Regions from separate parts of the Paenibacillus sp. JNUCC31 genome, predicted to be linked through region 1. Evidence: a T-box and tRNA genes for the amino acid it is inferred to sense, from the RefSeq annotation. Region 1 holds a T-box; the other regions hold tRNA genes.

The links. A T-box is a leader RNA that pairs with one kind of tRNA and senses whether it is charged. The one in region 1 lies ahead of tyrS (tyrosine--tRNA ligase), so its partner is inferred to be a tRNA-Tyr.
Region 2: it has a tRNA-Tyr gene. The T-box ahead of tyrS (tyrosine--tRNA ligase) is inferred to sense a tRNA for this amino acid. The anticodon was not compared.
Region 3: it has a tRNA-Tyr gene. The T-box ahead of tyrS (tyrosine--tRNA ligase) is inferred to sense a tRNA for this amino acid. The anticodon was not compared.

Annotation. Positions count from the first base shown of each region.
Region 1 covers NZ_CP062165.1:429,567-439,374, forward strand. The annotation lists gene JNUCC31_RS01725 (ABC transporter substrate-binding protein) at 1-331, opposite strand, end outside; gene JNUCC31_RS01730 (carboxypeptidase M32) at 478-1,992, opposite strand; gene JNUCC31_RS01735 (beta-class carbonic anhydrase) at 2,221-2,796, shown strand; gene JNUCC31_RS01740 (PadR family transcriptional regulator) at 2,972-3,538, shown strand; gene JNUCC31_RS01745 (hypothetical protein) at 3,638-4,135, shown strand; gene JNUCC31_RS01750 (YxcD family protein) at 4,141-4,419, shown strand; gene tyrS (tyrosine--tRNA ligase) at 4,564-5,826, opposite strand; T-box leader at 5,947-6,168, opposite strand; gene JNUCC31_RS01760 (DMP19 family protein) at 6,269-6,727, opposite strand; gene JNUCC31_RS01765 (Imm63 family immunity protein) at 6,733-7,191, opposite strand; gene JNUCC31_RS01770 (protein adenylyltransferase SelO) at 7,466-8,935, opposite strand; gene JNUCC31_RS01775 (carbohydrate ABC transporter permease) at 9,405-9,808, shown strand, end outside.
Region 2 covers NZ_CP062165.1:2,190,852-2,200,659, forward strand. The annotation lists gene liaF (cell wall-active antibiotics response protein LiaF) at 1-76, opposite strand, end outside; gene JNUCC31_RS09445 (PspA/IM30 family protein) at 226-933, opposite strand; gene JNUCC31_RS09450 (PspC domain-containing protein) at 935-1,435, opposite strand; gene JNUCC31_RS09455 (PspC domain-containing protein) at 1,453-1,689, opposite strand; gene JNUCC31_RS09460 (PspA/IM30 family protein) at 1,694-2,365, opposite strand; gene JNUCC31_RS09465 (LiaF transmembrane domain-containing protein) at 2,400-2,708, opposite strand; gene JNUCC31_RS09470 (helix-turn-helix domain-containing protein) at 3,226-5,583, shown strand; gene JNUCC31_RS09475 (class I SAM-dependent methyltransferase) at 5,747-6,673, opposite strand; tRNA gene JNUCC31_RS09480 (tRNA-Leu) at 6,922-7,000, opposite strand; tRNA gene JNUCC31_RS09485 (tRNA-Cys) at 7,009-7,082, opposite strand; tRNA gene JNUCC31_RS09490 (tRNA-Gly) at 7,089-7,163, opposite strand; tRNA gene JNUCC31_RS09495 (tRNA-Gln) at 7,168-7,242, opposite strand; tRNA gene JNUCC31_RS09500 (tRNA-His) at 7,256-7,328, opposite strand; tRNA gene JNUCC31_RS09505 (tRNA-Trp) at 7,357-7,430, opposite strand; tRNA gene JNUCC31_RS09510 (tRNA-Tyr) at 7,438-7,523, opposite strand; tRNA gene JNUCC31_RS09515 (tRNA-Thr) at 7,533-7,608, opposite strand; tRNA gene JNUCC31_RS09520 (tRNA-Phe) at 7,629-7,704, opposite strand; tRNA gene JNUCC31_RS09525 (tRNA-Asp) at 7,797-7,874, opposite strand; tRNA gene JNUCC31_RS09530 (tRNA-Met) at 7,902-7,975, opposite strand; tRNA gene JNUCC31_RS09535 (tRNA-Val) at 7,996-8,071, opposite strand; tRNA gene JNUCC31_RS09540 (tRNA-Glu) at 8,139-8,210, opposite strand; tRNA gene JNUCC31_RS09545 (tRNA-Ser) at 8,217-8,308, opposite strand; tRNA gene JNUCC31_RS09550 (tRNA-Asn) at 8,312-8,387, opposite strand; rRNA gene JNUCC31_RS09555 (23S ribosomal RNA) at 8,454-9,808, opposite strand, start outside.
Region 3 covers NZ_CP062165.1:3,718,993-3,728,800, reverse strand. The annotation lists gene iolE (myo-inosose-2 dehydratase) at 1-32, opposite strand, end outside; gene iolD (3D-(3,5/4)-trihydroxycyclohexane-1,2-dione acylhydrolase (decyclizing)) at 213-2,078, opposite strand; tRNA gene JNUCC31_RS16090 (tRNA-Gly) at 2,396-2,466, opposite strand; tRNA gene JNUCC31_RS16085 (tRNA-Pro) at 2,476-2,549, opposite strand; tRNA gene JNUCC31_RS16080 (tRNA-Leu) at 2,557-2,635, opposite strand; tRNA gene JNUCC31_RS16075 (tRNA-Arg) at 2,650-2,726, opposite strand; tRNA gene JNUCC31_RS16070 (tRNA-Gly) at 2,734-2,808, opposite strand; tRNA gene JNUCC31_RS16065 (tRNA-Leu) at 2,819-2,899, opposite strand; tRNA gene JNUCC31_RS16060 (tRNA-Lys) at 2,906-2,981, opposite strand; tRNA gene JNUCC31_RS16055 (tRNA-Tyr) at 2,989-3,074, opposite strand; tRNA gene JNUCC31_RS16050 (tRNA-Thr) at 3,084-3,159, opposite strand; tRNA gene JNUCC31_RS16045 (tRNA-Phe) at 3,178-3,253, opposite strand; tRNA gene JNUCC31_RS16040 (tRNA-Asp) at 3,388-3,465, opposite strand; tRNA gene JNUCC31_RS16035 (tRNA-Met) at 3,493-3,566, opposite strand; tRNA gene JNUCC31_RS16030 (tRNA-Val) at 3,587-3,662, opposite strand; tRNA gene JNUCC31_RS16025 (tRNA-Glu) at 3,787-3,858, opposite strand; tRNA gene JNUCC31_RS16020 (tRNA-Asn) at 3,863-3,938, opposite strand; tRNA gene JNUCC31_RS16015 (tRNA-Ala) at 3,940-4,015, opposite strand; tRNA gene JNUCC31_RS16010 (tRNA-Ile) at 4,044-4,117, opposite strand; rRNA gene rrf (5S ribosomal RNA) at 4,156-4,272, opposite strand; rRNA gene JNUCC31_RS16000 (23S ribosomal RNA) at 4,353-7,276, opposite strand; rRNA gene JNUCC31_RS15995 (16S ribosomal RNA) at 7,616-9,167, opposite strand.

The DNA.
Region 1 (9,808 bases):
GCTGGGCAAAGTTAATGACCGGGTCTTCCGCTCCCTGCTGATAAACATAGATCGATGTCTCTGCCCCAACCAGCGCGATGTCAACAGAACCTGCGAGCAATGCCGCCATCGTTTTATCACCGCCAGCTGTCGTCTGAATGTCCACTTCAAGCCCCTGTTCCTCAAAAAAACCTTGGGCCACCGCCACATACTCCGGTGCGTAAAATACAGAACGCGTGACCTCACCAATCGTAATTTTGCCTGCATTTTTCTCTTGATTGCAGCTCGTGAGCGCCACAATGATAATGAGCAAAATGACAATGGCCCGGATGAACCAGGGCGTGTATTTCATGGTATTTCCCTCCCTCACTGGTTTCAGCTGTTCTCTCTACTATGGATATGCCGCTGCCTAACAAAAGGTTAAGAATTGCATGCAAAAGAAGAGCCGGGCCAATGCGCCCCGCTCTTCAACCATTGGATAATGATGTTATCGCTGTCCTACAGCTTGTAAATCTCGGCATATTTCGCTTCCAGATAATCGGCCAGATAATCCGGGTTCAACTCTTCACCCGTTACGGCCAGAATCAACTCGGACGGTGTGCGGCTTTTGCCATAACGATAAATCTTGTCCGTTAACCATTCCTTGATTGGAATCAGGTTACCTTCGGCAATAAAGGCATCAAACGCCGGCATTTCCTTACGCAAGGTATGTAGAATCTGGGCAGCATACATGTTGCCAAGCGAGTACGACGCAAAATAACCGAAGTCGCCACCGGACCAATGTACATCCTGCAGCACACCCAACCCATCATTTGGTGGCACGATGCCCAGATATTCTTTGTATTTGGCATTCCAGGTCTCAGGCAGGTCTTTGACTTCCAAACCTTCGTTGAACAGCATTTTCTCAATTTCATAGCGAATGATGATATGCAGATTGTACGTCAGTTCATCCGCTTCAATTCGAATCAAAGAGCTCTCCACCCGATTAATTGCCCGGTAGAAGTCTTCCAGTTCAACCTCGCTCAACTGTGGGAAATGCTGCTGCAAATCGCTGTAATAACGCGTCCAGAATGGACGGCTGCGGCCAATCATATTTTCCCAAAGTCGTGACTGGGATTCGTGGATGCCCATAGACGTGCCTTCGGCAAGAAGGGTACCGGCCAGACTGTCGTCAATATTTTGCTCATACAGGGCATGTCCGCCTTCGTGTAGTGAACTGAAGACCGCACTTGTCACATCATCCTGCAAATAATTCGTCGTGATCCGCACATCACCTGGATTCAGACCCGTTGCGAACGGGTGAACACTCTCATCGAGTCTTCCGGCTTCAAAGTCATAACCCATTTGTCCCAGAATAAACAAGCTGAATTTTTCCTGTTGATCCTTGTCAAACAGCTGGTTCAGGAACTCCGTATTCGGCTTGTTCGCCGATGCATTGATCTTCTCTTGCAAGGGCACCAAACGGGCTTTGAGACGGGCAAATACGGCATCTACCTTTTCTACCGTGAGTTCCGGTTCATACATGTCCAAAAGGGTATCGTAACGCGTATCTTTCACGCCCCAGTAGTCAATAAACTCCTGTTTGAGCTTCACAATGTCCGTAAGATAGGGCGAAAATCCAGCGAAATCACTGTTATGTTTGGCATCTTCCCATGCTGTCTCTGATTTGGCTGTGAGCACGGTATATGCTTGCACTTTCTCGGGTGGTACCGACTGACTGCGATCATACTCTTTTTTGCAGTCTTCCACCTGACGGCGGTCTGTATCTTCCAGTTGTTCCAGTACCGCTGGAGTTGTTAAGGTATCCAGGTAGGATTTCATCTCCACTGAAGTCTGCAGTTTGAATGCTTCGGTAGATAACAATCCAAGCGTTTCCGAACGTGTCGGAACGCCTTTTTTCGGCGCGCCTGTGCGCAGATCCCAGTGAAGCAAACCAATGGCTTCATGATAACTCTTGATTTTACGGGCCAGATTACGGAAGGATTCCAGCTGTTGCTGTGCGTGTTTATCCATTGTTAACGTTCACCTCTCCAAAAAAAAGTTTATATACCCTATTGATGATACTTTTTGCAATGCGTATAATCAACTTTTAACAGATGCAATTTGTATTACTCTACTATAGAGCAAAATATTGCGAGTTGCAGACCGTGGTAAAAAAGAATAAAAATATAGGGCGTAGGACAAGCTGCACTTGATGCAAGTGGCCGTGCTCATCGTATTGGATAACAGGAGGCAATGGACATGAACAACATTCAAGAGATTCTGGCTTACAACAAAACATTTGTCGAGACAAAAGAATACGAAAAGTATACGGCTGGCAAGTTTCCAACCAAAAAGATGGTCATCATTACTTGTATGGATACGCGTTTGGTGGAAATGCTGCCCAAGGCCATGAACCTGAAAAATGGCGATGTGAAAATTATTAAAAACGCTGGCGCGATTATCTCTCAGCCTTTTGGGTCAGTCATGCGTAGTGTACTCGTCGCGATCTATGAGCTTGGTGCCGATGAAGTACTGGTTGTTGGACATACGGAATGCGGCATGGCTTCCCTGCACGCCGAAACGATGATCGGACATATGGTTGAACGGGGAGTATCGGCAGAAGTCATGAGCACGCTGGAGAACTCCGGCATTCGTTTGCAAAAGTGGTTACGCGGGTTTGACAGCGTTGAAGAAGGGGTAAAACATACTGTGGAAGTGATCAAGAAACATCCATTGCTTCCGCCCAATGTACCCGTCCACGGCATGGTCATCGACTCCTACACAGGTGAACTTGATCTTGTCGCTGAGGGGTATGGGCAACAGACATCTCTCTAAATGGTTTTGGGTGCGGACCTCAGGGTCCGCACTCTTTTTTTGTCTAAATTGAGGCAGTTGTTCTGCCAGGTTGTCAAACCATACAGTTTCAGTGTACACTTTTATGAAAGCGGTCAATGAGAACCATTTTGTATTGTTTTCGCTGACCCAGCCCTAATATTAAGGAGACATGTGCATGAACATACTTTCCTACGGATTGCTCGGGCTTCTTACCCGCGAGGAGTCATCAGGTTATGATCTAATGTTGAAAATCCAGCCACATTGGCAGGCCAAACACAGTCAGATCTATCCCCTCCTCTCCAAAATGGAAAACGATGAGCTTTTAGCCTCCCGCTGGGTGCAACAGTCTGACAAACCGGACAAAAAAATGTATGCAGTCACGGAAAAAGGTATTGAAAAACTGCTGGGATGGATGATCACTCCCGTTACCGCTCCGGTTACTCGTGACGAGTTCAATCTGCGTATTTTATGTGTCGGCATTGCGGAAGACGGAAGCATGAGACGTATTCTGAATGAACGACAGAACTGGTTTATGGAACGCATCCGTTATTTCGAGGGACTGAAATCCCGTATACCTCAGGATAATTTGAAAGTAGGCAGCCGGGAGTTCGGAAGTTACATTCTGGTACAAAAAGGGTTGATGAACGCACAAACAGGCCTCGAATGGTGCAACTGGGTTATCCAGCTTCTCGATGGTCAGGCAGCCATTCAGGACCCTTGTCCAAGTATTTCAGAAAATTAAACAAAATTTGAAACGATCCTGCAAGTTGACCGTATTAACTGAGTAAGGTCCATTTTTGGGCGAATCAAACAAATTAATCGGGGGGTTACGATCTTTACAATGAAGAACAAATTCGGAATTAAACATCTCATGATGGTTTTCATGGCCTTTACATTGTTGTTCGCAACAGTCGGAGTCGCAAATCCGGATTCTGCTGATGCTAGACGTGGTGGCGGTTTCAAATCGGGTACGAAAAGTTACACCAATACACCTAAGAAATCCGATTCCAACGTGAGCAAATCAAACACAAATAACAACTCCAGCAATGGAGCAGCAACGAACCGTGGCGGATTCTTCGGCGGTGGCGGTGGATTTATGAAAGGCATGATGCTGGGTGGTCTGGCAGGTATGATGTTCGGCGGATTGTTCGGCGGCATGGGAGCTTTGGGTAACATTCTTGGATTGCTCGTAAACGTGGCTGCAATTATGTTGATCGTGATGCTCGCGATGGCCCTGTTCAGAGCCATTACGAATCGTCGTAAACCGGCAGCGGATGGTCGTTATGACCGCCGTAATGATCGTGATGATGATGACCGTAACAGAAACGGACGGTACTAATCTCTATGGTTCTGAGCATGGATGAAATTGTCAACGCGATCTGTATTCACATGGCTGAACGCAAGGGTGTGCGCCCAACCGATGTCAATGTGGAACTGAGCTGGGAAGAAGATACGGGATATTCCGCTGAAGTCTGGATTCAAGGACGCAGTCAATACCTGGTCGAATCCAATATGATCGAAGCAATCCTGCGCTACCTGCACAGTGAATACGACATTCGGGCTTACCGTGAGAATGTAAGACTTGATCTGGATGAAGAGATCACAGCGATTGTAAATCAATAAACCATAAACCATTTGCAGATGGAATGTAAAAAGAACCGTCTCCATGATGTCATTGACATGTATGGAGGCGGTTCTTTTGTGTCTTGGGAAGATAAGATTAACTTCTTCGCAAAATTCTCCCAAGATTCATCCGATGACTACAGATTACGACTTCAATTTCACCAGACTGTAGTTTTTCTTGCCTTTGCGGATAATAATGAATCTGCCACCAATTGCGTGCTCTGCAGAGACCGTGAATTCCAGCTCCGTAATCTTCTCACCGTTCATGGAGATTGCTCCTTTGGTGACATCCTCACGTGCCTGACGCTTGGATGGCTCCAAGCCCAGATCCACGAGCCAGTCCACAATATTTTTCGCTTCACCATCGGTTTCGAAGGTTGGCATTTCCTTGAAACCCTGCTCGATTTCGTCCGCAGTAAGAGAACGAATATCTCCGCTGAACAGTGCGGCGGTAATGCGTTTTGCCTGCTCCAGCATGTCATCACCGTGCACAAACTTCGTCATTTCTTCCGCAAGTGCCTTTTGTGCTTCACGCTTGTGCGGCTCGGCTGCTACCTTGTCCGCCAAAGCTTCAATTTCTTCTTTGCTCAGGAACGTGAAGTATTTCAGGTATTTAATGACATCGCGGTCATCCGTGTTCGCCCAGAACTGATAGAATTCAAATGGAGTCGTTTTATTCGGATCAAGCCAGATGGACCCGCCTGCGGATTTACCGAACTTGGTACCGTCTGCTTTGAGCATAAGCGGAATCGTCAGACCAAAAGCTTTGGCTTCAGACCCTTCTTTTTTCCGAATCAGATCTAGGCCGCTTGTGATGTTACCCCATTGATCGGAACCGCCAATTTGCAGCTGTACATTCTCATGTTGGAACAGGTGCAGGTAATCGAGCGATTGGAGAATCTGGTAGGAGAACTCGGTAAACGAAATGCCGTCTTCCAGTCTGCTCGCAACTACGTCTTTGGCCAGCATCGTGTTCAGATTAAAGTTCTTACCGTAGTCACGCAAAAATTCAATTACATTGATTTTATGTGTCCAGTCGTAGTTGTTGACCAAGCGAACCTGATTGTCGCCATCCGTTATGAAGAGCTTTTTCATTTGTGCAGTCAGCGCATCCACATTCGCCTGAACCTCTTCCAACGTTTGCAGTGAACGTTCCGATTGACGACCACTCGGATCACCAATGGTACCTGTTGCGCCACCAATCAGAATGACCGGACGATGGCCGGCGTTTTGAAAACGTTTCAGCATCATGAATGGAATCAAATGTCCAATATGCATGCTGTCACCGGTAGGGTCAACCCCACAGTATAAGGATACCGACGTAGTCTCGGTCAGCTCACGCAGACCCTCCGCATCTGTTTGTTGGTTAATGGCGTCGCGCCATTCCAGTTCATCAATAATATTCAAAACGAACAACCCCTTCTCTATGCATTGGTAATAGGCCATGATTTACGCGAATTCATCAAGAGTTAAGCAGGGTGGGACTTTTTTTGGACACAAAAAAATCGCCGCCTTGTCTTCAATAGACACAGGGACGATTATGATAACCGTGGTACCACCCAACTTGCACAGACAACAGCTTACACGCTGTCCATACCGCTTTCGGCAAAATATCGTTTGCCATTCCGCTTGGCATTACCCAAGTACTCCAGAGTGTAATTCGCAGCCCTTGTATGTATCAGGTTCCATCAACCCCTGACTTTCTGTAACAGGGACAAAGCCGCTACTGCGCTCTATCAACGTAATTCATGTATTTAATTTATAGCCAGTATAGCTGAACGTTAACATCATTGCAAGGCCAAGTATACAATCTTTGGATAGAACAACAGATAAGTGCCTGTACCAAAATTTATAAAGACATCATGTTCAACTTCCCATGATAATATTCATATGCCTTTTGCGGGATCTGATCCTCATTGTTCCAAAATTGCTGATCCAACGCATCCAGCAGCTGCTCCTGTTCCGTTGTTAGAAATTGAGGTATATCCCACAGCTGAGTAAGCCGTTCATCCTCTTCCAAATGCTCAATGCAGCCATATGCTGACTTGATTATATCCGACACTTGAGCAGCACCAATGACTTGTAATGCCCGCAACGCGTAAAGGTATGCCTCTTCACCCCAGTTGCAAAAAAACTGCAAAAAGCCACCGTTAAAGGCATCCGTCTCTAACAGCCATAATGCTGCAATTTCCTGTTCATTTGGTGTTAACGCCGCCCAACCCTGGGCAGATTCATTCTTTTTCCCAACAAAAGATACCGCATATTCATACCATACATCATGGACATCATGGACATCCTGTTCACTCACATCAATCACCTCTCTTTTCTTGGTTTCGGCCTCTCAAGCTCCTGACGTTTGCCTGTCTGATGCCAGTGTAAAAATGGATCACCAATCTGGTGAAAAGCCTCCTCAACACTTCGACCCAATTCTTGGTTCACTTCGTTCGTATAGTTCAAATGTGTCCGTTTATTATCAGCACCATGTCGTTCCAGCAATTCTACATGCGCCGCCGTAAAAATGATATCCTCCAGCAACCAGTAGATCACTTCATCTGTCTGCTTCAACCGTTTTTCCAACATGACGATACCCCGTTCGTATATACGAACAATGTACGCATCGCTACCAATCTCTACATATGGGACGCCCTCCCATTTAAAGGTCTCGAACAAGCGGTTAACATAGTTCTCCATCTGTCTTCTGCCGAAGGACGTCGGTTCAAGCAACTGTATAAGAATTTCTGCAATTTCTTGTTTGCTTCGTAGGATGGACATGAAATCACCCACTTCAAAAAGTAAAAAATTCCATTTATTAGTGGAACTATATTTCTCTGAATTCAGTAAGAACCCCGTTGGAATCTTTTCTTAACATGATAACAAAAAGGGCTACCTCAAATAACCCCCCTCATAAATCTGGCCTCCAATGACCGTCCCAATCATTCTTGCTAATGCCTGAATAGGGTAGATTTAATAATCTACTATTGATTTTTCTTGAAAAAGATATGAAAAAGCTGCCATCGGCAGCCTCTTCATCATCTCTGTTCTTCAATCAGGTTCCACAGAACGTCTGGTACGAAGTATCGCATTGTGCAGGCAGTTCGGCGTATTCAGCTTGTTCAGGGGAATGCGCGTACGGGTTTGCCAGAACAGCAAGAAGCTTTTCCATCGCACCAAGGTCTCCATAATTCTCCGCTCGTTCAAGCGCTTCTTCTACCCGATGATTCCGTGGAATCACGGCCGGGTTGCTATCTCGCATCAATTGATGCGATACTTCCTTCGTTTCCGTCTGCCTGCCTAATCTCATCTGCCACCGTTCGTTCCATCCAGCAAACTCTGAAGTTTTAAACCAGGACGTATCCTCCAACGCATTAAAGGTCAATGCCAGGAAAGTATTCGTGTAGTCTGCATTATGCTCCTCCATGAGTTCAAGAAGATCTCTGATGAGCGATTCATCCTCAGCCTCTTCATTCAACAAGCCCAATTTGGAACGCATACCGGAGAGCCAGTCATGATGATACAGCTCAGAGAACTGTGCAATGGCATCCTGGGCGATCTGCACAGCCTGTTCTTCATCTTCATGCAAAAGTGGCAGCAGCGTTTCGGCAAATCGCGCCAGATTCCAGCCACCAATATACGGTTGATTTCCATAGGCGTATCGTCCTTGCGTGTCAATGGAGCTAAATACCGTGGCCGGATTGTAGGCATCCATGAACGCACATGGCCCATAATCAATCGTCTCACCACTAATAGCCATATTATCCGTGTTCATCACACCATGGATGAACCCAATTTGTTGCCATTTGGCAATGAGAGATGCCTGACGTTTAATCACTTCCTGAAGCAATAGAAGATAGCGATTCTCCGCTTCAGCGATATCAGGAAAATGACGCTGCAACGTATAATCAGCCAATGCTCGAAGATCCTCGATGGATCCCCATCTTGCTGCATATTGAAAGGTCGCTACGCGCAAATGACTGGAAGCAACGCGCGTTAATATTGCACCAGGCCGTTCTGTTTCACGTATAATATTTTCTCCCGTCGATACCACTGCCAGACTTCGTGTAGTTGGAACACCTAGTGCATACATCGCTTCACTAATAATGTATTCACGCAGCATGGGTCCAACAGCAGCACGTCCATCACCTGCGCGGGAATAGGGCGTTCTCCCTGAACCTTTCAACTGGATATCCACCCGCTCGCCCTGTGGCGTAATTTGTTCACCCAGCAGTAAAGCCCGCCCATCACCAAGCATATTAAAATTACCGAACTGATGTCCTGCGTAAGCCTGAGCCAGAGGCTCAGCCCCTTTCGGGATCAGGTTCCCTGCAAAAATGTTTGCCCCTTCATCACTATTAAGAGTCTCAGCATTCAGCCCCAAGCTGGCAGCAAGCAAAGTATTGAAGATAATCATCTTCGGTGATTCGACAGGTTCAGCTTCCTGCCTTGTAAAATAGGTTTGCGGCAGACGCGCATAACTGTTGTCAAAATGCCATCCTTTGTTCAGCGTTTCTTGTTGCATGTGATCACAACTCCTTTTCTGTAACCAAGGGATATCCCCTGATTTTAGTATAGCCTTGTGCACCAATGCTCATTTATGTAGTCGCATGGAAATTCAACTGAAAGAACATATAACTTGTTCATGATGAAACTTTAGCATATTTATATCCCTTTTGCGAAACTCCTCCAAAGAAATTTCGTTAATTTCCGAAAGCTTGAAAATCCACCGCAAACCTTTCTGAATCAGCCATTGTCAGGCGTCCTGAAAGAACTTCGGTACTCTCAAATAAGATAGCGCTTTCACCCTTCCAAAAAAAGGGTTGATAATTGAGAAATCATCCACTATGATAATGTCATCAGTTCGGATAATAAAGTTAAAGCACTTTAACTTTCGATTAACTAACATCATATGAAACCTATACCTATGGAAAACTTCACTCCGAAAGTTAAAGCGTTATAATTTTATATCCCATAGAAAGGTTGGTGTTTCCTTGACCCATCGCGAAAGCCGGCGGCAGACATTTTACCTGTACCTCTTCATCTCTCCATGGCTTATCGGTTTTCTCGTGTTTGCCTTGTATCCGATTCTGTCGTCCCTTTATTACAGCTTCACGGACTATGACATTATCCACCCGCCGAAATATGTCGGACTCGCGAATTACAACGAAATGTTTCACAATGACCTGTTTTGGAAATCAGTTGTCGTAACGGTGCGCTATACATTTATCAGTGTACCGATCCAACTGCTGCTGGCACTCGGATTTGCTCTCCTGCTCAATACAAAAATACCGTTCCGCGGATTTTTTCGAACCGCCATGTATTTTCCGAGCATGGTATCCGGTGTGGCGATGTCCCTGCTGTGGTACTGGATTTTCAACCCATCGATCGGTCTGTT
Region 2 (9,808 bases), 1.8 Mb from region 1:
TTATATTTCGATTCAGTAACATCAACATGCCGATGACAATGATAATCACTGCAAGCCATTGACCTTTTTTATTCATATCTGCCGCACCTCCTCTGTAAGTTGATCTTCCCAATTCGACGGAAAAGCCATATCAGGCATCGAACACCTGTATGGCTTAACCTTTGTTCTACAAACCGTTCTTTATTCACGAATTATAGAATATCATATTGTCTGCTGAGCGAACAGTTATTCTTTTGAAGTACCGCCCGTTTCATTCTTGGCACCATTGCCGATTTTGTTTTTCAGAGCTTGCAGTTGTTGATCCACTTTGAACTGCTTTTCCGTATCTACAGGATTCGTATACGTCGATTGTGTATTGCGGTAAGGTGCACGGATCACATCCGCTTCCGCTTCCATTTGCATGATTTTCTCTTCCATGCGGTGGAATCCAAGGGATGCGCCACCACTCTCGATCGAATGTAAACTGTTGATTTGAGACATTTGTTTTTTGGCTTTCGCCATTTGTGCACGGGATACGAGTTCATTGCGTTTGTTACGCATTTTGTAGAACTCATCTTTCATGTCATGCAGTTGTTGCAGCAGATCTTTCGCTTGTGCTTCGGACTGTGCATGCAGTTCACTGTACTCCGTAATTTTTTGATCAAAGTAGATTTTCTCTTCCAGCAATTTGCGTGCCACTTCTTCCTGACCATTAGCAAGTGCAGCTTCTGCTTGGGATTCACGTTGTACCGATGTACGTTCTGCCTCGTCCAGACGTTGTTTCATGCGACGCTCGTTCGCCATTTGTTTGGCAACCGTTACCTCAGCCTCATGAATTTCAGCCTCCATATCACGCAGGTACTGGTTCAACATTACAATCGGGTCTTCCACTTTATCCAACATATCGTTTACCGACGCTTTAGTCATATCCTTAATCCGTTTAAATACTCCCATTTTACTTTTCTCCCTTCTCGTAACGAGATAATTTTTGGCGAAGCTCTTCAACTTCTTTTTTCAATGCTTTTTTCTCAATATCTTTCATCATGGAATCCAGTTCACTTTCTTGCTGTGAGCCTGTTCCAAAGGCGTTGTTGTTATAAGAACGTGGACCAGGCTGAGGTCTGTTGTTATATCCTGGGCCGGGACCAAAGTTTCCAGGACCTTGATTAGGGTTGTTTTGAAAAGGACCTCTTGGCGGCTCGTGATCAAAGTTATTGTATCCTCTGCCAGCGCCAGGACCCGGGCCATAGCCGTATGGATCATAAGGTGGATATGGCTCTTTCGGTACCACCAATGCTGCGATAAAGTAGATTAACAACGACGTGCCGCCAGTTACGAAGATACTGATAACAAAGATGATACGCAGCAAGGTTGAATCCATGCCGATCGACTCGGATATCCCACCACATAATCCTGTCAGCATCCGGTCACGCGTTGAGCGGTATAATTTGCTCATCTGCTTGCTCCTTTCGTTTACTTGTATCCTCTTACGTGATCCGCACCATAAGCATATGGATCAGCGTGATAGGATTCTTTTGGCACGACCAATGCAGCGATGAAGTAGATCAGCAATGATGTACCTCCCGTAGCGAAAATACTGATGAAGAAAATGATACGCAGCAGCGTGGAACTAAATCCGAGATTTTCAGAAATGCCGCCGATCAACCCCGTCAGCATACGATTACGCGATGAGCGGTAAAGTTTATTCATTCGTCTACTCCTTTCTGTCATTGTTAAGTTTTTGCTTCAGTCGCTCCAGTTCTTTGTCCAGCGCAGAGGATGACATGGTGCCAGATGTTCCTGCCCCATCCTGACTCATACGTCGCAAATCCCGAAGACTTTGTGCCTCATATTCGAGATCAGATACCTGATCGTCCAGCCGGTTGAACATACGAGGTACATTCTGACCGTTGTAATGACCTCTCTGATTCATTCGTTGCTGCAATTGGATCGTTTGCATACGAGCATAGTAGTATTGACGTTTGCTGTATACATTTTGATACTCCACTTTCAGTTGGTCGATCTGTTCATCTAGTTCCTGTAATGCTGCATTGCTTTGTGCGTACAATTCATTGTATTGCTCCATTTTTTCCTCGTGGAGAATTTTCTCCTGTAAAGCAAGTTTGGCCAAATGCTCCTCGCCTGCTTTCAAAGCCATGGAAGCCTGTTCTTCCCGTTTGTGTACCATACCTGCTGCCTGATCCGCTTGTTGTTTCATTTGTCTGGTATGGCTTGCATATTGATGACGAAGCTTCTCGGCTTCACCGATGTCTTGGCGGGTCGAGACCAGAAACTGATCAATCAGTTTGACTGGGTCCTGACTTTGCTCCAAATGTTCATTTAAAGTAGCTACGGTAATATCCCGCATTCGACGAAATACACTCATTTTAATCTGTCCTCCTTTTCATGATCGTGAAAGCTTAGTAACGGCCACGACGACTTCGATTATTACTTAACATGGAGAATCCGAAGATGATTAACCCGATTGCGATGATCGGTCCGATCAACCAGGCCAGTTTGCCAAGCAGGGAGAGGATACCGATGAAAAGAACAATCCATCCAAGCAGTACATTTCCTCGTTTAACTCCGTAGTATCCAAGTGCAATCATCAGGACCGGAATCAGATAACCCATTAAGTGTCCCAGTAGCGGAGTTAACTTTCCGAAGAGGAGAAGTGCACCCAGCGCAATCAGTACAACCGCCCAGCCATTTCCTTTATTCCATCTCATAATTGTTGTTCACCACCCTTTCGGTTCGTTAATTTTGGTTTGATTGTTTGTTCGTTTGTTTCTTGTTTAACCTTATGTCCTTATTCTAGGGGAAACTGCGACTTTTCAAAACAGACCGTGGACGGTTTTTCATCCTAGACTCAGGTCGGGGATCAGGTTGGACCTTTGACTATCCCTGGATCAGACCGTTGACCACTGCACGGAAATAAAGGCCTTAGCTGTGTCTTTTCCCCCTTCCTCAAGCCCAGTTCACCCCGTATGATATGACGTCCATACCTCTTATCTACGTTATCCCCCCGACTGACGTTTCCCAGTACACCATCCATAAAAGCCAAAAAGAATTGAAATACAATCGGGCATGTTCTTCACCTTAATTTTCAACTGGACATTTATTACTTTTTTATCCAAATAAACAAAATTTAGATTGTTCTATATGTAAGCGTTTACTAAAATAGGAAGTGTGACTACTTCAAATGTCAGGAGTGAACCTGTGCGATCATTCAGCTATTTACATAAAATGATAGTCTTCGGAATCTTGTTAAGTACCCTTCCCATTCTGTTAACGGGAATCGCAGCTTTTATCTATTCTTCAAAACAATCGGAGCTGCATCGTGCTCAAGCCAATAAACAACTGTTAATCCAAATGCAAACCAATGTGGAGCATAAACTTGCAACCGTAAGCTATATGCTCGATCAGGCCGTTCGATCACCGGACACGCTCCATTCGCTAACTTCTTCATCATCATCGGCCCAAGGCATCGGGCCTTTGTTTGCTGAAAAGTTACAGACCGAATTCAAGAATATGAGGTCATGGGAGCCTCTAATGGATATTACACTCGTTAATCAGACCCAGGATTGGCTTATCGATCATGCTGGCCTATACCTTAATACTGATTTTCCCTTAACTCTTCCCATGAAGGACTTGTTATCGAACACGCTCACTTCCGGCTGGCAGCTCACCCCCTCCTCCATTTTTAACAACGAGGAGCGCATAATGAACTCAGGATGCATCTATCATATTGCACTTGCCAGATCGATACCCAATGTAGATGCTTCTTCCGATGCGGCTCTAATTGCTGGAATTCCTGCATGTTCACTGCAAAAACCACTGGAAGAGGATTCTCTGGACAGTTCTGCCGCTGGACTTATCATTCTGAATCGTGAACAACGTATTATGGTTCATCCCGATCCCAGTTATATTGGACAGCCTCTGGCCACAGCAGGAATATGGGACAACGATTCGAGGGACAACTTTAGTGAATTGTTATCTATGCGTGCGTTAGCTGCCTCTTCAGGTCAACGTGAGGTACGTATTGCAGACACTGATTACTCGTTGTCCTATACGCACTCTTCTCTAAAAGGATGGACCTATATTCTCATTTCGCCTACAAACATCCTTACCCATGAGTATGTTCAGATCGGGTTACACACCATGTATATCAGCGTTGCTATGCTACTTCTTTCACTGTTGCTATCATGGATCGGATCGAGGCGAATGCACATCCCAATTCGTCAACTTCTTATACAACTTGGTGACAAACGATGGTCCAAAGGTCATTATAAAACCATTTCTATATTTCATATGGATGAATTCGAGCAAATCAGAGCTGGCGTTTCACAACTGTCGGCATCCCAATCTCAGCTTGAAAACAAATTAAATCAATATAAGTTGCAGATTCATACTCATTTTCTAATCAACCTGCTTCTGGGCAAAAATGCACCAGCCACTATTCATGATTCACTGGGGGAATATGGATATGAATCACATCTTAAAGAATGGCAACAAATAGCCGTTGTGACAGTGCAGGCAGATCTCTTGAATCACACCAAATATAATGCCAAGGATCGGGATCTTCTGCTATTCGCCATTCAAAATATACTGGAGGAGAGCATACTTGCTGAACAACAGCTGCTCCCTGTTGTATATGAACACGCCGTCGTCACGATCCTCGGTACCTCTGAACAAGATCATGTTCGTTTTTCAAAGCAACTGTATACGTTAACAGAACAACTACAACATCAGATCAGGGAGATCCTTAACCTTCAAGTAAGCATTGGATTTAGTCAGCCCCATACCTCCCTATTGCAAATACCGCAGGCCTATACAGAGGCCCTTGAAGCGCTCAAGCATCGCATGAAACTGGGCACAGGCATTATCTTTCAATTTGAAGCAATTGATCATCGTACACCCACTTGGTCACTGCATTATCCCGAATCACTGGAATATAAGCTCATACAGGCTATCCAAAGCGCAGATGAAGCATACTCCGCCTCTCTTCTCCACCAGTTGCTTCAAGTACTGTTTGGCGTAGAATGTACACCAGAAGAATATCAGGTAGCGCTTAACCGATTGCTGACACATATTTTGCAGATAATGCAGGAATCTGGTATACGACTGGGACAGATCTCCCAAGGCCATGGATCAATTTTCAATGAACTTCATGCTCTACAGTACGCTGCCGAGGTAGAACAATGGTTTAACGACCATATTATCAACCCGATCATTCTCATATTAAAGGAAAGACAGTATGCCCAATATCAACATATATCCGAGAAAATGATAGCCATGGTTCAACAAGAGTACGATAAAGATCTGACGTTGGAGGAGTGCGCATCAAGACTTCACTACAATGCAAACTATCTAAGTAGTGTATTCCGTAAAGAGACAGGCTGTGCATTCAGTGAGTATCTGACGAAGTACCGCTTCAGTATGGCTAAAAAGTGGCTGGATGAAAGCGACCTAACGGTTAAGGATATCGCCGCACGCCTTTGTTATAATAACCCCCAGAACTTTATTCGTTCTTTCCGAAAATGGGAAGGGATTACGCCTGGACAATACAGAGAGCGTAAGCAAAAAGCTGATCTGTGTCCTTGAAGAAGTAAACAGGACTTTTGGGGATGAAGTAAACGTGGTCTATTTATAGAAGAAGTTAATGTTGCTTAGCGAAAGAACGTTGTTCTATATATAACCATCAAAAAGGGAGCAGTATAATTGCTCCCTTTTCACTTCATCTATAATGTTTATTACAGCATATGATTTACTGCTCTTGGGTACGTACAACTTTCATATTCGGTTGCTCCAATTGAATCAGAATTTTACCGAACTTCCCTCCGCGTGAGAATGTAACCACACCCTCCTTGTAAGTGTCTCTTACATATTCCTCAGCCAGGGCAAGAGAACCTTCACCCGTTGGCAGTTCGTGCGTGCTAAGCCATTCCTGTAGCTTATCAACAACTTCCTCAACAGACATCTCAATATAACTTGTTTCTTTGGTGATTAAGGTGGTATAAGAATAATCTTTCAGGTATAGCAGCTGTTGTATATATCCCATATCTCCCGCGTTATATGCTGGGTAGACACCCAGTACCTCTTTAAGATCATCTATTAGTGAGTGCTCTCTCGCTCCGGCCATCGTGCTAATATAAACATATTTTCGGGCAGTGCTGATCGCCTGTTCAATCGTTTCCCAATTCGACATCGCCGGGCACATGGATGCAAATGCGAAGTCATATTTCTTTTCCCAGTTCTTTTCCTGAATCGATATATCCTCGAACCGTTCTGACACAATATCTATACTGGATTGTAAGGACGGTGGAATCGTCTCTTTCATTAATGAATTGAGCAGTTTCGATGGTTCTACAGCTGTAACCGTTGCTCCTCTGTTTGCAAAGGGGATGGTAAAGATACCTGAGGCTGCTCCAATGTCCAATATCGATAAATCATTAAGATCTACTCCCTGATTTTCAATCCATCCTATAATGCGTTCAGATCTTTGCTTTCCCTGTTCAGTAAACGACTGTTGATGATATTCCCTGGCCCATCGTTCAAATGCTTCTTCTTTGTCCGGTGAGGAACTCTTCTGTTTGTATTGTGATTCTGTCGACTGATTCTTCCACGCTTCCTCCCATGCAGCCAGATCGAATAAAATTTCAGCATACTTGGATACTTCTTTTTCCTCAGACACGTGCTTCACTCCTTTTCTTTAATAAGCATAGAATTAAACAATAACGTTTAATAAACTCAAAACAAAGAACTTCAGGGAGCTCTAATATCTTTAATAAATCTAAACAAAGACTTTACTTATCTACAATATACCTAATCAGACTATACGTCAATATATAAGAAAATGCACCTTTGTAACACAAACGGAAACGAAATAACCAAAAAAATAGACCTACAAATTGCAGAAGCAATCTGTAGGTCTATTAGATATACCGGCGAGAGGACTCGAACCTCCACGGTTTCCCACTCGATTTTGAGTCGAGCGCGTCTGCCATTCCGCCACGCCGGCATATATACTGGAGGCGCCACCCAGATTCGAACTGGGGATAAAGCTTTTGCAGAGCTGTGCCTTACCACTTGGCTATGGCGCCATATTTTGGAGCGGACGACGGGAATCGAACCCGCGACCCTCGCCTTGGCAAGGCGATGCTCTACCGCTGAGCCACGTCCGCATAATGGCTGGGGATATAGGATTTGAACCTATGCATGACGGAGTCAAAGTCCGTTGCCTTACCGCTTGGCTAATCCCCAAAAAAAACAAAGGGGCGATCGAGGGGAATTGAACCCCCGAATGCCGGATCCACAAACCGGTGCGTTAACCACTTCGCCACGATCGCCATAATACGGTATGTTCTAAAAATTAATTGGCAGGGGCAGCAGGAATTGAACCCACACCAACGGTTTTGGAGACCGTTGTTCTACCTTTAAACTATGCCCCTATAAAACTGGTGGAGGATGATGGATTCGAACCACCGAACCCGTACGGGAGCAGATTTACAGTCTGATGCGTTTGGCCACTTCGCTAATCCTCCAGGATTACATGGTGCCGGCGAGAGGACTTGAACCCCCAACCTACTGATTACAAGTCAGTTGCTCTACCAGTTGAGCTACACCGGCGTATGAAGTTGTAGTTATAATGGTGGCTCGGGACGGAATCGAACCGCCGACACGAGGATTTTCAGTCCTCTGCTCTACCGACTGAGCTACCGAGCCATAATAAAGTTTAATCCTGAAACGTTACACTTTATCTAGGGCGTCGGCCATATATCAGATCTAGTGAACAGCTTCCTCATGTAGAGCAAAAATGGCGGAACCGACGGGATTCGAACCCGCGATCTCCTGCGTGACAGGCAGGCATGTTAGGCCAACTACACCACGGTTCCAGATCACTTTCTTGAAAGAAAGTATAATTGCGGGGGCAGGATTTGAACCTGCGGCCTTCGGGTTATGAGCCCGACGAGCTACCGGGCTGCTCCACCCCGCGTCGTTATTTAAAAAGCTATATGGTGGAGGCTGAGGGGATCGAACCCCCGACCCTCTGCTTGTAAGGCAGATGCTCTCCCAGCTGAGCTAAGCCTCCGAACAACACATTTATGATCTTATCATAAAACTGCTGTGAAAATCAACTTCTTTTTTGAAGTTAAATATGACCCGTAGGGGATTCGAACCCCTGTTACCTCCGTGAAAGGGAGGTGTCTTAACCCCTTGACCAACGGGCCTTACTATGGCGGAGAGAGAGGGATTCGAACCCTCGAGACGCTTGTGGCGCCTACACGATTTCCAATCGTGCTCCTTCGGCCAACTCGGACACCTCTCCATATGGCTCCCCGAACAGGGCTCGAACCTGTGACAACTCGATTAACAGTCGAGTGCTCTACCAACTGAGCTATCAGGGAATATGCTTCAGAGATTATTCTCTGAAAACTAGATCCGAAACGAAACCTGCGATTACAACCTGCAATTTGGATAAGCCCTCGACCGATTAGTACTGGTCAGCTCCATGCATTGCTGCACTTCCACCCCCAGCCTATCTACCTCGTCGTCTTCAAGGGGTCTTACATACTGGGAAATCTCATCTTGAGGGGGGCTTCACGCTTAGATGCTTTCAGCGCTTATCCCTTCCGTACATAGCTACCCAGCGGTGCTCCTGGCGGAACAACTGGTACACCAGCGGTACGTCCATCCCGGTCCTCTCGTACTAAGGACAGCTCCTCTCAAATTTCCTACGCCCACGACAGATAGGGACCGAACTGTCTCACGACGTTCTGAACCCAGCTCGCGTACCGCTTTAATGGGCGAACAGCCCAACCCTTGGGACCTACTTCAGCCCCAGGATGCGATGAGCCGACATCGAGGTGCCAAACCTCCCCGTCGATGTGGACTCTTGGGGGAGATAAGCCTGTTATCCCCAGGGTAGCTTTTATCCGTTGAGCGATGGCCCTTCCATGCGGTACCACCGGATCACTAAGCCCGACTTTCGTCCCTGCTCGACTTGTAGGTCTCGCAGTCAAGCTCCCTTATGCCTTTGCACTCTTCGAATGATTTCCAACCATTCTGAGGGAACCTTTGGGCGCCTCCGTTACTCTTTAGGAGGCGACCGCCCCAGTCAAACTGCCCACCTGACACTGTCCCCGCACCGGATTACGGTACCAGGTTAGAACCTAGATACGATCAGGGTGGTATCCCAACGGTGCCTCCACGCAAGCTGGCGCTCACGTTTCAAAGGCTCCCACCTATCCTGTACAGATCGTACCCAAATTCAATATCAAGCTGCAGTAAAGCTCCATGGGGTCTTTCCGTCTTGTCGCGGGTAACCTGCATCTTCACAGGTATTAAAATTTCACCGGATCTCTCGTTGAGACAGCGCCCAAGTCGTTACGCCATTCGTGCGGGTCAGAATTTACCTGACAAGGAATTTCGCTACCTTAGGACCGTTATAGTTACGGCCGCCGTTTACTGGGGCTTCGGTTCACAGCTTCGGATTGCTCCTAACCGCTCCCCTTAACCTTCCAGCACCGGGCAGGCGTCAGCCCGTATACTTCGCCTTACGGCTTCGCACAGACCTGTGTTTTTGCTAAACAGTCGCTTGGGCCTTTTCACTGCGGCCCCTCGTGCTATTCACACTACCGGGGCACCCCTTCTCCCGAAGTTACGGGGTCATTTTGCCGAGTTCCTTAACGAGAGTTCTTCCGCGCGCCTTAGAATTCTCTTCTCGCCTACCTGTGTCGGTTTGCGGTACGGGCACCATCACCTGGCTAGAGGCTTTTCTTGGCAGTGTGAGATCATGACCTTCGCTACTATAATTTTCGCTCCCCAT
Region 3 (9,808 bases), 3.3 Mb from region 1:
TGAATCCCGAGCTGAAATGGCAGCTTGTTCATGGCTCCACGTCTCCTTTTGTGGTTCAACATTTTTGCATCATTCAGTGCAGTGTGCCGAGTTTAGCACTTTGCACTTTGAATCATTCGTCTTAACTCTCTCATACAACCTAGACGAATAGAAATATTCCGATCTAAATCTTGCTTACTGAAAAAAGCCTTGAATTTATACAAAACGGGCAATTAAACGAGCTTGGCTTTCCCTCGATTTATCTGCATTGCGTGATGTGCAGTTACCACCTTTTCCTCGGTGGATACCTCTGGTACGCCCACGTTCCACCACGACTCATATCCGCCTGCATTGGTTCCAGGCACAACCGGAATTTCGATCAGTGTGGTCACAGTCTCATTCCGTGCATCCCTGATCGCTTGCTCTAACTGCTCTGCCGTCTCTGCCTTGTAGGCTTTGGCTCCCAGGCTGCGGGCATGTGCCGCAAAATCCATAGGCATGTAATCCCCGGTAAGTCTTCCACTCTCCGATTCCCGATAGCGAAACTCATTGCCGAACCCATCACTCCCATGCTCTCGCTGCAGATTATGAATGCACTGGAATCCATTGTTGTTAAATAGCAAAATGGTCATTTTCTTCTGTTCCTGCAAGCTCGTCACCAGTTCAGAATGCAGCATTAGGTAGCTGCCATCACCCACCATGGCATAGACTTCACGATCCGGCTCAGCGAGAGCCGCCCCGAATGCCCCGCTCACCTCATAGCCCATACAGGAAAAGCCGTACTCCATGTGGTATGTTTTCGGTGCAGCCGCACGCCACAGACGGTGTAAATCTCCAGGTAAACTTCCTGCTGCACACACAATGACGGAAGAAGGGTCAATGGTCCGGTTCACGATACCGACCGCGGTGGTCTGTGCCAGCCCCGACTCATGTTGTAGCCCATAGAGCCGATCCACTTCGGTGTTCCATTCATCCCGCAGTTCGGCGATCTCGGATGTTCCGTAACCGCTGCGGTATTGCCGTTCCTGTAAAGCGATTTGCAAAGCTTGCAAACCTTCCCGTGCATCCGCCAGAATTGCCTCACCACCCAGTTTGGCAGCATCCATGCCGTTCAAGTTTATATTGATGAAAGTCGCTTCAGGATGTTGAAAAGCAGACCGGGACGCCGTCGTAAAATCCGAAAACCGGGTTCCGACGCCGATCACTACATCCGCTTCCCTGGCGAGCCTATTGGCAGCCAGGGAGCCGGTAACGCCGATGGCCCCCACATTAAGTGGGTGGCTCCACGGCAAAGCACTCTTGCCAGCCTGCGTCTCGGCAACCGGAATGCCAAATGCCTCGGCGAATTCAGCCAGCTGCATAGATGCCTCGGCATACAACACACCGCCGCCTGCAATGATCAGCGGCTTCCTACCCCGGGCAATCTGCTGCGCTGCCCGTTCAATAGCAGCCTGAACCGGGGGGCGACGGTCCAGGTAATGCACCTTACGGGCGAAGAACGATTCAGGGTAATCGTACGCCTCTGCCTGCACATCCTGCGGCAGCGCCAGCGTTACTGCGCCTGTCTCTGCCGGGTCCGTCAGCACACGCATTGCCTGCGTGGCAGCGATCATCAGCTGTTCGGGACGCACGATACGATCCCAGTATTTGCTGACCGCCTTAAACGGATCAGTGGCTGAAATTGTATAGTCCCCGCTGACCTCCAGTTGTTGCAAAACGGGATCTGGCTCACGCGTGGCAAAGTTATCACCTGGAAGCAATAAAACAGGAATCCGATTGACCGTTGCTGTTGCCGCTGCGGTAATCATGTTCAGTGCACCGGGACCAATGGATGTGGTACACGCATATATCTGTCTGCGGTTCTTCTGCTTGGCATAGGCCGCTGCTGTATGAACCATGCCCTGTTCATTTTTGCCCTGCATATACGTCAGGCTTCCCGGGCTGCGCTCCAGTGCTTCCCCAATGCCAGTTACGTTGCCGTGTCCAAAAATGCCGATGACACCCTTCACAAACTTGGTTTCCACCCCATCAACCGAAATATATTGCTGATCTAGGTATCGGAGCAGTGCCTGAGCCATGGTCAGTCTAATTGTTTTCATGTGATTGAACATCTCCCTTCCCTTTACGGGTTAAGCGCTTAATCCAGCTAAGTTTAAGCGCCTTACCCCTATAGGTTAAGCGCTTAATTGATATAGTATTACAGGGGGAAGGATAAGGCAAGATATATTTGTAAGCGTTTTAAAAAATAAAATCAGACCTGGTATATCCACATCGTATTTTAATAATGCTAACTGCTGTTCCAGCGATGTTTCGATTACGTTTTTAACCATGAAGGGAAGTATCCGGGGACTGCTAAAAACGCCAAAGAACGCAAAAAAGAGATGGCAGCAACCATCTCTTTTTTGCGTTTCTATAAAGCGGGTGATGGGAATCGAACCCACGCTATTAGCTTGGAAGGCTAAAGTTCTACCATTGAACTACACCCGCATATAAAGATCGGGATGACACGATTTGAACATGCGACCCCCTGGTCCCAAACCAGGTGCTCTACCAAGCTGAGCTACATCCCGTTATCTATACCGGCGAGAGGACTCGAACCTCCACGGTTTCCCACTCGATTTTGAGTCGAGCGCGTCTGCCATTCCGCCACGCCGGCATATGAAGTTATAATGGCGCGCCCTGAGAGATTCGAACTCCCGGCCTTTTGATTCGTAGTCAAACGCTCTATCCAGCTGAGCTAAGGGCGCAAAATATTGGAGCGGACGACGGGAATCGAACCCGCGACCCTCGCCTTGGCAAGGCGATGCTCTACCGCTGAGCCACGTCCGCTTATAAAGGATGCGCGTGGAGGGACTTGAACCCCCACGTCAAAGACGCTAGATCCTAAGTCTAGTGCGTCTGCCAATTCCGCCACACGCGCATATAATGGTGAGTCATGAAGGGCTCGAACCTTCGACACCCTGATTAAAAGTCAGGTGCTCTACCAACTGAGCTAATGACTCATATAACTGGTGGAGGATGATGGATTCGAACCACCGAACCCGTACGGGAGCAGATTTACAGTCTGATGCGTTTGGCCGCTTCGCTAATCCTCCAGGATTACATGGTGCCGGCGAGAGGACTTGAACCCCCAACCTACTGATTACAAGTCAGTTGCTCTACCAGTTGAGCTACACCGGCATATGAAGTTGTGATAAATGGTGGCTCGGGACGGAATCGAACCGCCGACACGAGGATTTTCAGTCCTCTGCTCTACCGACTGAGCTACCGAGCCTTATTTAATTATTGGATTAATGGCGGAACCGACGGGATACTCTCACTTCGTTCGAGACTGCGAAGTTGATGCTCTCGAAGTGAATCCTCCGACGAACCCAAAAACGGATTCTCATCCCTGAAGCAAAATCAAGATGGCGGAACCGACGGGATTCGAACCCGCGATCTCCTGCGTGACAGGCAGGCATGTTAGGCCAACTACACCACGGTTCCAGATCACTTTCAATGAAGAAAGTATAATTGCGGGGGCAGGATTTGAACCTGCGGCCTTCGGGTTATGAGCCCGACGAGCTACCGGGCTGCTCCACCCCGCGTCGTTATTCAGAAAACTATATGGTGGAGGCTGAGGGGATCGAACCCCCGACCCTCTGCTTGTAAGGCAGATGCTCTCCCAGCTGAGCTAAGCCTCCATATTTATGACCCGTAGGGGATACTCTCACTTCGTTCGAGACTGCGTAGCAATTGCTAACGAAACTTATCCTCCGACGAACCTTTGGGATTCTCATCCCTTATTTAAGCTAATAGATATAGCTATGACCCGTAGGGGATTCGAACCCCTGTTACCTCCGTGAAAGGGAGGTGTCTTAACCCCTTGACCAACGGGCCTTAATGGCTCCCCGAACAGGACTCGAACCTGTGACAACTCGATTAACAGTCGAGTGCTCTACCAACTGAGCTATCAGGGAATGGTGGAGCCAAGCGGGATCGAACCGCTGACCTCCTGCTTGCAAGGCAGGCGCTCTCCCAGCTGAGCTATGGCCCCATATACTCTAGTATATCTGGTATTACTATGGGCCCTGGTGGACTCGAACCACCGGCCTCACCCTTATCAGAGGTGCGCTCTAACCAACTGAGCTAAGGGCCCTTATGAAAAATCGAAAAAAAATACCCCAAAGGGGTTTCGCTTGGCGGCGTCCTACTCTCCCAGGACCCTGCGGTCCAAGTACCATCGGCGCTAGAGGGCTTAACGGTCGTGTTCGGGATGGGTACGTGTGGAACCCCTCCGCCATCGCCACCAAACGCTTAGCTTAGCCTTACATTCAGAGTTTATTCTCTGAAAACTAGATCCGAAACGAAACCTGCGATTACAACCTGCATATTTGGATAAGCCCTCGACCGATTAGTACTGGTCAGCTCCATGCATTGCTGCACTTCCACCCCCAGCCTATCTACCTCGTCGTCTTCAAGGGGTCTTACATACTGGGAAATCTCATCTTGAGGGGGGCTTCACGCTTAGATGCTTTCAGCGCTTATCCCTTCCGTACATAGCTACCCAGCGGTGCTCCTGGCGGAACAACTGGTACACCAGCGGTACGTCCATCCCGGTCCTCTCGTACTAAGGACAGCTCCTCTCAAATTTCCTACGCCCACGACAGATAGGGACCGAACTGTCTCACGACGTTCTGAACCCAGCTCGCGTACCGCTTTAATGGGCGAACAGCCCAACCCTTGGGACCTACTTCAGCCCCAGGATGCGATGAGCCGACATCGAGGTGCCAAACCTCCCCGTCGATGTGGACTCTTGGGGGAGATAAGCCTGTTATCCCCAGGGTAGCTTTTATCCGTTGAGCGATGGCCCTTCCATGCGGTACCACCGGATCACTAAGCCCGACTTTCGTCCCTGCTCGACTTGTAGGTCTCGCAGTCAAGCTCCCTTATGCCTTTGCACTCTTCGAATGATTTCCAACCATTCTGAGGGAACCTTTGGGCGCCTCCGTTACTCTTTAGGAGGCGACCGCCCCAGTCAAACTGCCCACCTGACACTGTCCCCGCACCGGATTACGGTACCAGGTTAGAACCTAGATACGATCAGGGTGGTATCCCAACGGTGCCTCCACGCAAGCTGGCGCTCACGCTTCAAAGGCTCCCACCTATCCTGTACAGATCGTACCCAAATTCAATATCAAGCTGCAGTAAAGCTCCATGGGGTCTTTCCGTCTTGTCGCGGGTAACCTGCATCTTCACAGGTATTAAAATTTCACCGGATCTCTCGTTGAGACAGCGCCCAAGTCGTTACGCCATTCGTGCGGGTCAGAATTTACCTGACAAGGAATTTCGCTACCTTAGGACCGTTATAGTTACGGCCGCCGTTTACTGGGGCTTCGGTTCACAGCTTCGGATTGCTCCTAACCGCTCCCCTTAACCTTCCAGCACCGGGCAGGCGTCAGCCCGTATACTTCGCCTTACGGCTTCGCACAGACCTGTGTTTTTGCTAAACAGTCGCTTGGGCCTTTTCACTGCGGCCCCCTCGTGCTATTCACACTACCGGGCACCCCTTCTCCCGAAGTTACGGGGTCATTTTGCCGAGTTCCTTAACGAGAGTTCTTCCGCGCGCCTTAGAATTCTCTTCTCGCCTACCTGTGTCGGTTTGCGGTACGGGCACCATCACCTGGCTAGAGGCTTTTCTTGGCAGTGTGAGATCATGACCTTCGCTACTATAATTTTCGCTCCCCATCACAGCCCAGCCTTACGATGTGCGGATTTGCCTACACATCAGCCTCACTGCTTAGACGGACATCCATCAGTCCGCGTCACTACCCTGCTGCGTCCCCCCATTGCTCATAACGGCTTACGGTGGTACAGGAATTTCGACCTGTTGTCCTTCGACTACGCCTTTCGGCCTCGCCTTAGGTCCCGACTTACTCTGAGCGGACGAGCCTTCCTCAGGAACCCTTAGGCTTTCGGCGGATCAGATTCTCACTGATCTTTTCGTTACTCATACCGGCATTCTCACTTGTATAATGTCCAGCGCTCCTTACGGTACACCTTCAACCCTTATACAACGCTCCCCTACCCCTGATGCAAGCATCAAGCCATAGCTTCGGTGGTGTGTTTAGCCCCGTTACATTTTCGGCGCAGAGTCACTCGACCAGTGAGCTATTACGCACTCTTTCAATGGTGGCTGCTTCTAAGCCAACATCCTGGTTGTCTGTGCAACTCCACATCCTTTCCCACTTAACACACACTTGGGGACCTTAGCTGATGGTCTGGGCTGTTTCCCTTTTGACAATGGATCTTAGCACTCACTGTCTGACTCCCGGAAGTAAGTCTATGGCATTCGGAGTTTGACTGAGCTTGGTAACCCTTGCGGGCCCCGCACCCAATCAGTGCTCTACCTCCACGACTCTGTTTTCCGAGGCTAGCCCTAAAGCTATTTCGGGGAGAACCAGCTATCTCCGAGTTCGATTGGAATTTCTCCGCTACCCCCACCTCATCCCCGCACTTTTCAACGTGCGTGGGTTCGGGCCTCCAGTGCGTGTTACCGCACCTTCACCCTGGACAGGGGTAGATCACCCGGTTTCGGGTCTACGTCCACGTACTACATCGCCCTATTCAGACTCGCTTTCGCTGCGGCTCCGGCTCTTCACCTTAACCTTGCACGGGAACGTAACTCGCCGGTTCATTCTACAAAAGGCACGCCATCACCCCTAAAACGGGCTCTGACTTTTTGTAAGCACACGGTTTCAGGTTCTATTTCACTCCCCTTCCGGGGTGCTTTTCACCTTTCCCTCACGGTACTGCTTCACTATCGGTCGCTAGGAAGTATTTAGCCTTGGCAGATGGTCCTGCCGGATTCATACGGGGTTTCACGTGCCCCGCACTACTCGGGATCCGTCTCGGAGGGAACAGACTTTCAGCTACAGGGCTTTTACCTTCTTTGGCGGGCCTTTCCAGACCTCTTCACTTAACCGGTTCCTTTGTAACTCCATGTGAGACGTCCCACAACCCCAGAGAGCAAGCTCTCTGGTTTGGGCTTCTCCGCGTTCGCTCGCCGCTACTGACGGAATCACTATTGTTTTCTCTTCCTCAGGGTACTTAGATGTTTCAGTTCCCCTGGTATGCCTCACACTAACCTATGTATTCAGTTAGGTGTAACTGGACATTACCCCAGCTGGGTTTCCCCATTCGGACACCCCCGGATCAAAGCTTGCTTACAGCTCCCCGAGGCAGTTTCGTTGTTCGCCACGTCCTTCATCGGCTCCTAGCGCCTAGGCATCCTCCGTGTGCTCTTAGTAGCTTAACCATATCGCTCGTGTTCGAGCTGTCGCTCCACTTGTTTTGGACTGCGTCCAAAGCCAAAAGTCGCTCCATTTCGATCACTCGCTCATGCAATCTACCGTTTTTATTGAAACTTGTTTACACAAGTTCAGCTAAAAAGGAATGTTCTAATTCGCATTTTTCGTTTCGATATCTAGTTTTCAAAGAACAAGCTCCATGCAAAAGCAAGCTGTTTGAGAGTTTGAGCTCTCAAAACTGAGCAACGAGTGAGTGAAAAGCTTTACGAAGTAAAGCTCGCTTCGGAAGCATGCTTCCTGAAGACTTGTATTTGAATGTTTCCGTTACAGGAAACGATTCTCCATAGAAAGGAGGTGATCCAGCCGCACCTTCCGATACGGCTACCTTGTTACGACTTCACCCCAATCATCTATCCCACCTTCGGCGGCTGGCTCCTTGCGGTTACCCCACCGACTTCGGGTGTTATAAACTCTCGTGGTGTGACGGGCGGTGTGTACAAGACCCGGGAACGTATTCACCGCGGCATGCTGATCCGCGATTACTAGCAATTCCGACTTCATGCAGGCGAGTTGCAGCCTGCAATCCGAACTGAGACCGGCTTTTTAGGATTCGTTCCACCTCGCGGCTTCACAGCCCGTTGTACCGGCCATTGTAGTACGTGTGTAGCCCAGGTCATAAGGGGCATGATGATTTGACGTCATCCCCACCTTCCTCCGGTTTGTCACCGGCAGTCACCTTAGAGTGCCCACCCGAAGTGCTGGCAACTAAGATCAAGGGTTGCGCTCGTTGCGGGACTTAACCCAACATCTCACGACACGAGCTGACGACAACCATGCACCACCTGTCTCCTCTGTCCCGAAGGAAAGGTACATCTCTGTACCGGTCAGAGGGATGTCAAGACCTGGTAAGGTTCTTCGCGTTGCTTCGAATTAAACCACATACTCCACTGCTTGTGCGGGTCCCCGTCAATTCCTTTGAGTTTCAGTCTTGCGACCGTACTCCCCAGGCGGAGTGCTTAATGTGTTAACTTCGGCACCAAGGGTATCGAAACCCCTAACACCTAGCACTCATCGTTTACGGCGTGGACTACCAGGGTATCTAATCCTGTTTGCTCCCCACGCTTTCGCGCCTCAGCGTCAGTTACAGCCCAGAGAGTCGCCTTCGCCACTGGTGTTCCTCCACATATCTACGCATTTCACCGCTACACGTGGAATTCCACTCTCCTCTTCTGCACTCAAGTCACCCAGTTTCCAGTGCGATCCGGGGTTGAGCCCCGGGATTAAACACCAGACTTAAATGACCGCCTGCGCGCGCTTTACGCCCAATAATTCCGGACAACGCTTGCCCCCTACGTATTACCGCGGCTGCTGGCACGTAGTTAGCCGGGGCTTTCTTCTCAGGTACCGTCACCTTGAGAGCAGTTACTCTCCCAAGCGTTCTTCCCTGGCAACAGAGCTTTACGATCCGAAAACCTTCATCACTCACGCGGCATTGCTCCGTCAGGCTTTCGCCCATTGCGGAAGATTCCCTACTGCTGCCTCCCGTAGGAGTCTGGGCCGTGTCTCAGTCCCAGTGTGGCCGATCACCCTCTCAGGTCGGCTACGCATCGTCGCCTTGGTGAGCCGTTACCCCACCAACTAGCTAATGCGCCGCAGGCCCATCCCCAAGTGACAGATTGCTCCGTCTTTCCAGTTCTCTTCAGGCGAAGAAAACAACTATTCGGTATTAGCTACCGTTTCCGGTAGTTGTCCCAAACTTGAGGGCAGGTTGCCTACGTGTTACTCACCCGTCCGCCGCTAACTATCTGAGAAGCAAGCTTCTCATCAAGTCCGCTCGACTTGCATGTATTAGGCATGCCGCCAGCGTTCGTCCTGAGCCAGGATCAAACTCTCCAATAAAGTATTGAAAAGAGCGATAAGCTCATTTTGAATCTGACGAGATTAAAAATCTCATTTGTGCTTTGAAAGGATACCGTCCGAAGACGAATACCGATTTCTCAGCGTCGATCTTGCAAGCAAGATCATTACTCACTCGTTGTTCAGTTTTCAAAGACCAAACTCATTTTGCTACCAAGTTTCGTTCTCCTCAGCAACTTTTATATCATATCATTTCCGAACCAACTTTGCAAGCTCTTTTTTTAAGTTTCTTTCGAATCTTATTAGAGTCGCTTGCCGCACCCGTGTTTCTTGTGTTTTTTTGGCCGGAAATAGAATATACCATACAGAATATTAAAATACAATACTTAAATAACATTATTTTATTTTTTCATTCAGTTAGATCAAACATAGTAAATATGATTTCTTCTTCCAAACGATCATCATCCGTATAATCTGCCTGACCCGCTACAGTCATTAGATATGAAAATGTTAAGCATACTTAAAGAGAAACTATATTCGTTATGCTTTTCATACTAGACTGAGTAGCTGTTCATTTTGAGTCAACAGAGTCTCCTGTATAAGAGATTATATACGTTGTTATATTGCACATATTCGATAGCTTCTATCGTACGATATAAAATCAGGTTTTAAGAATCTACATA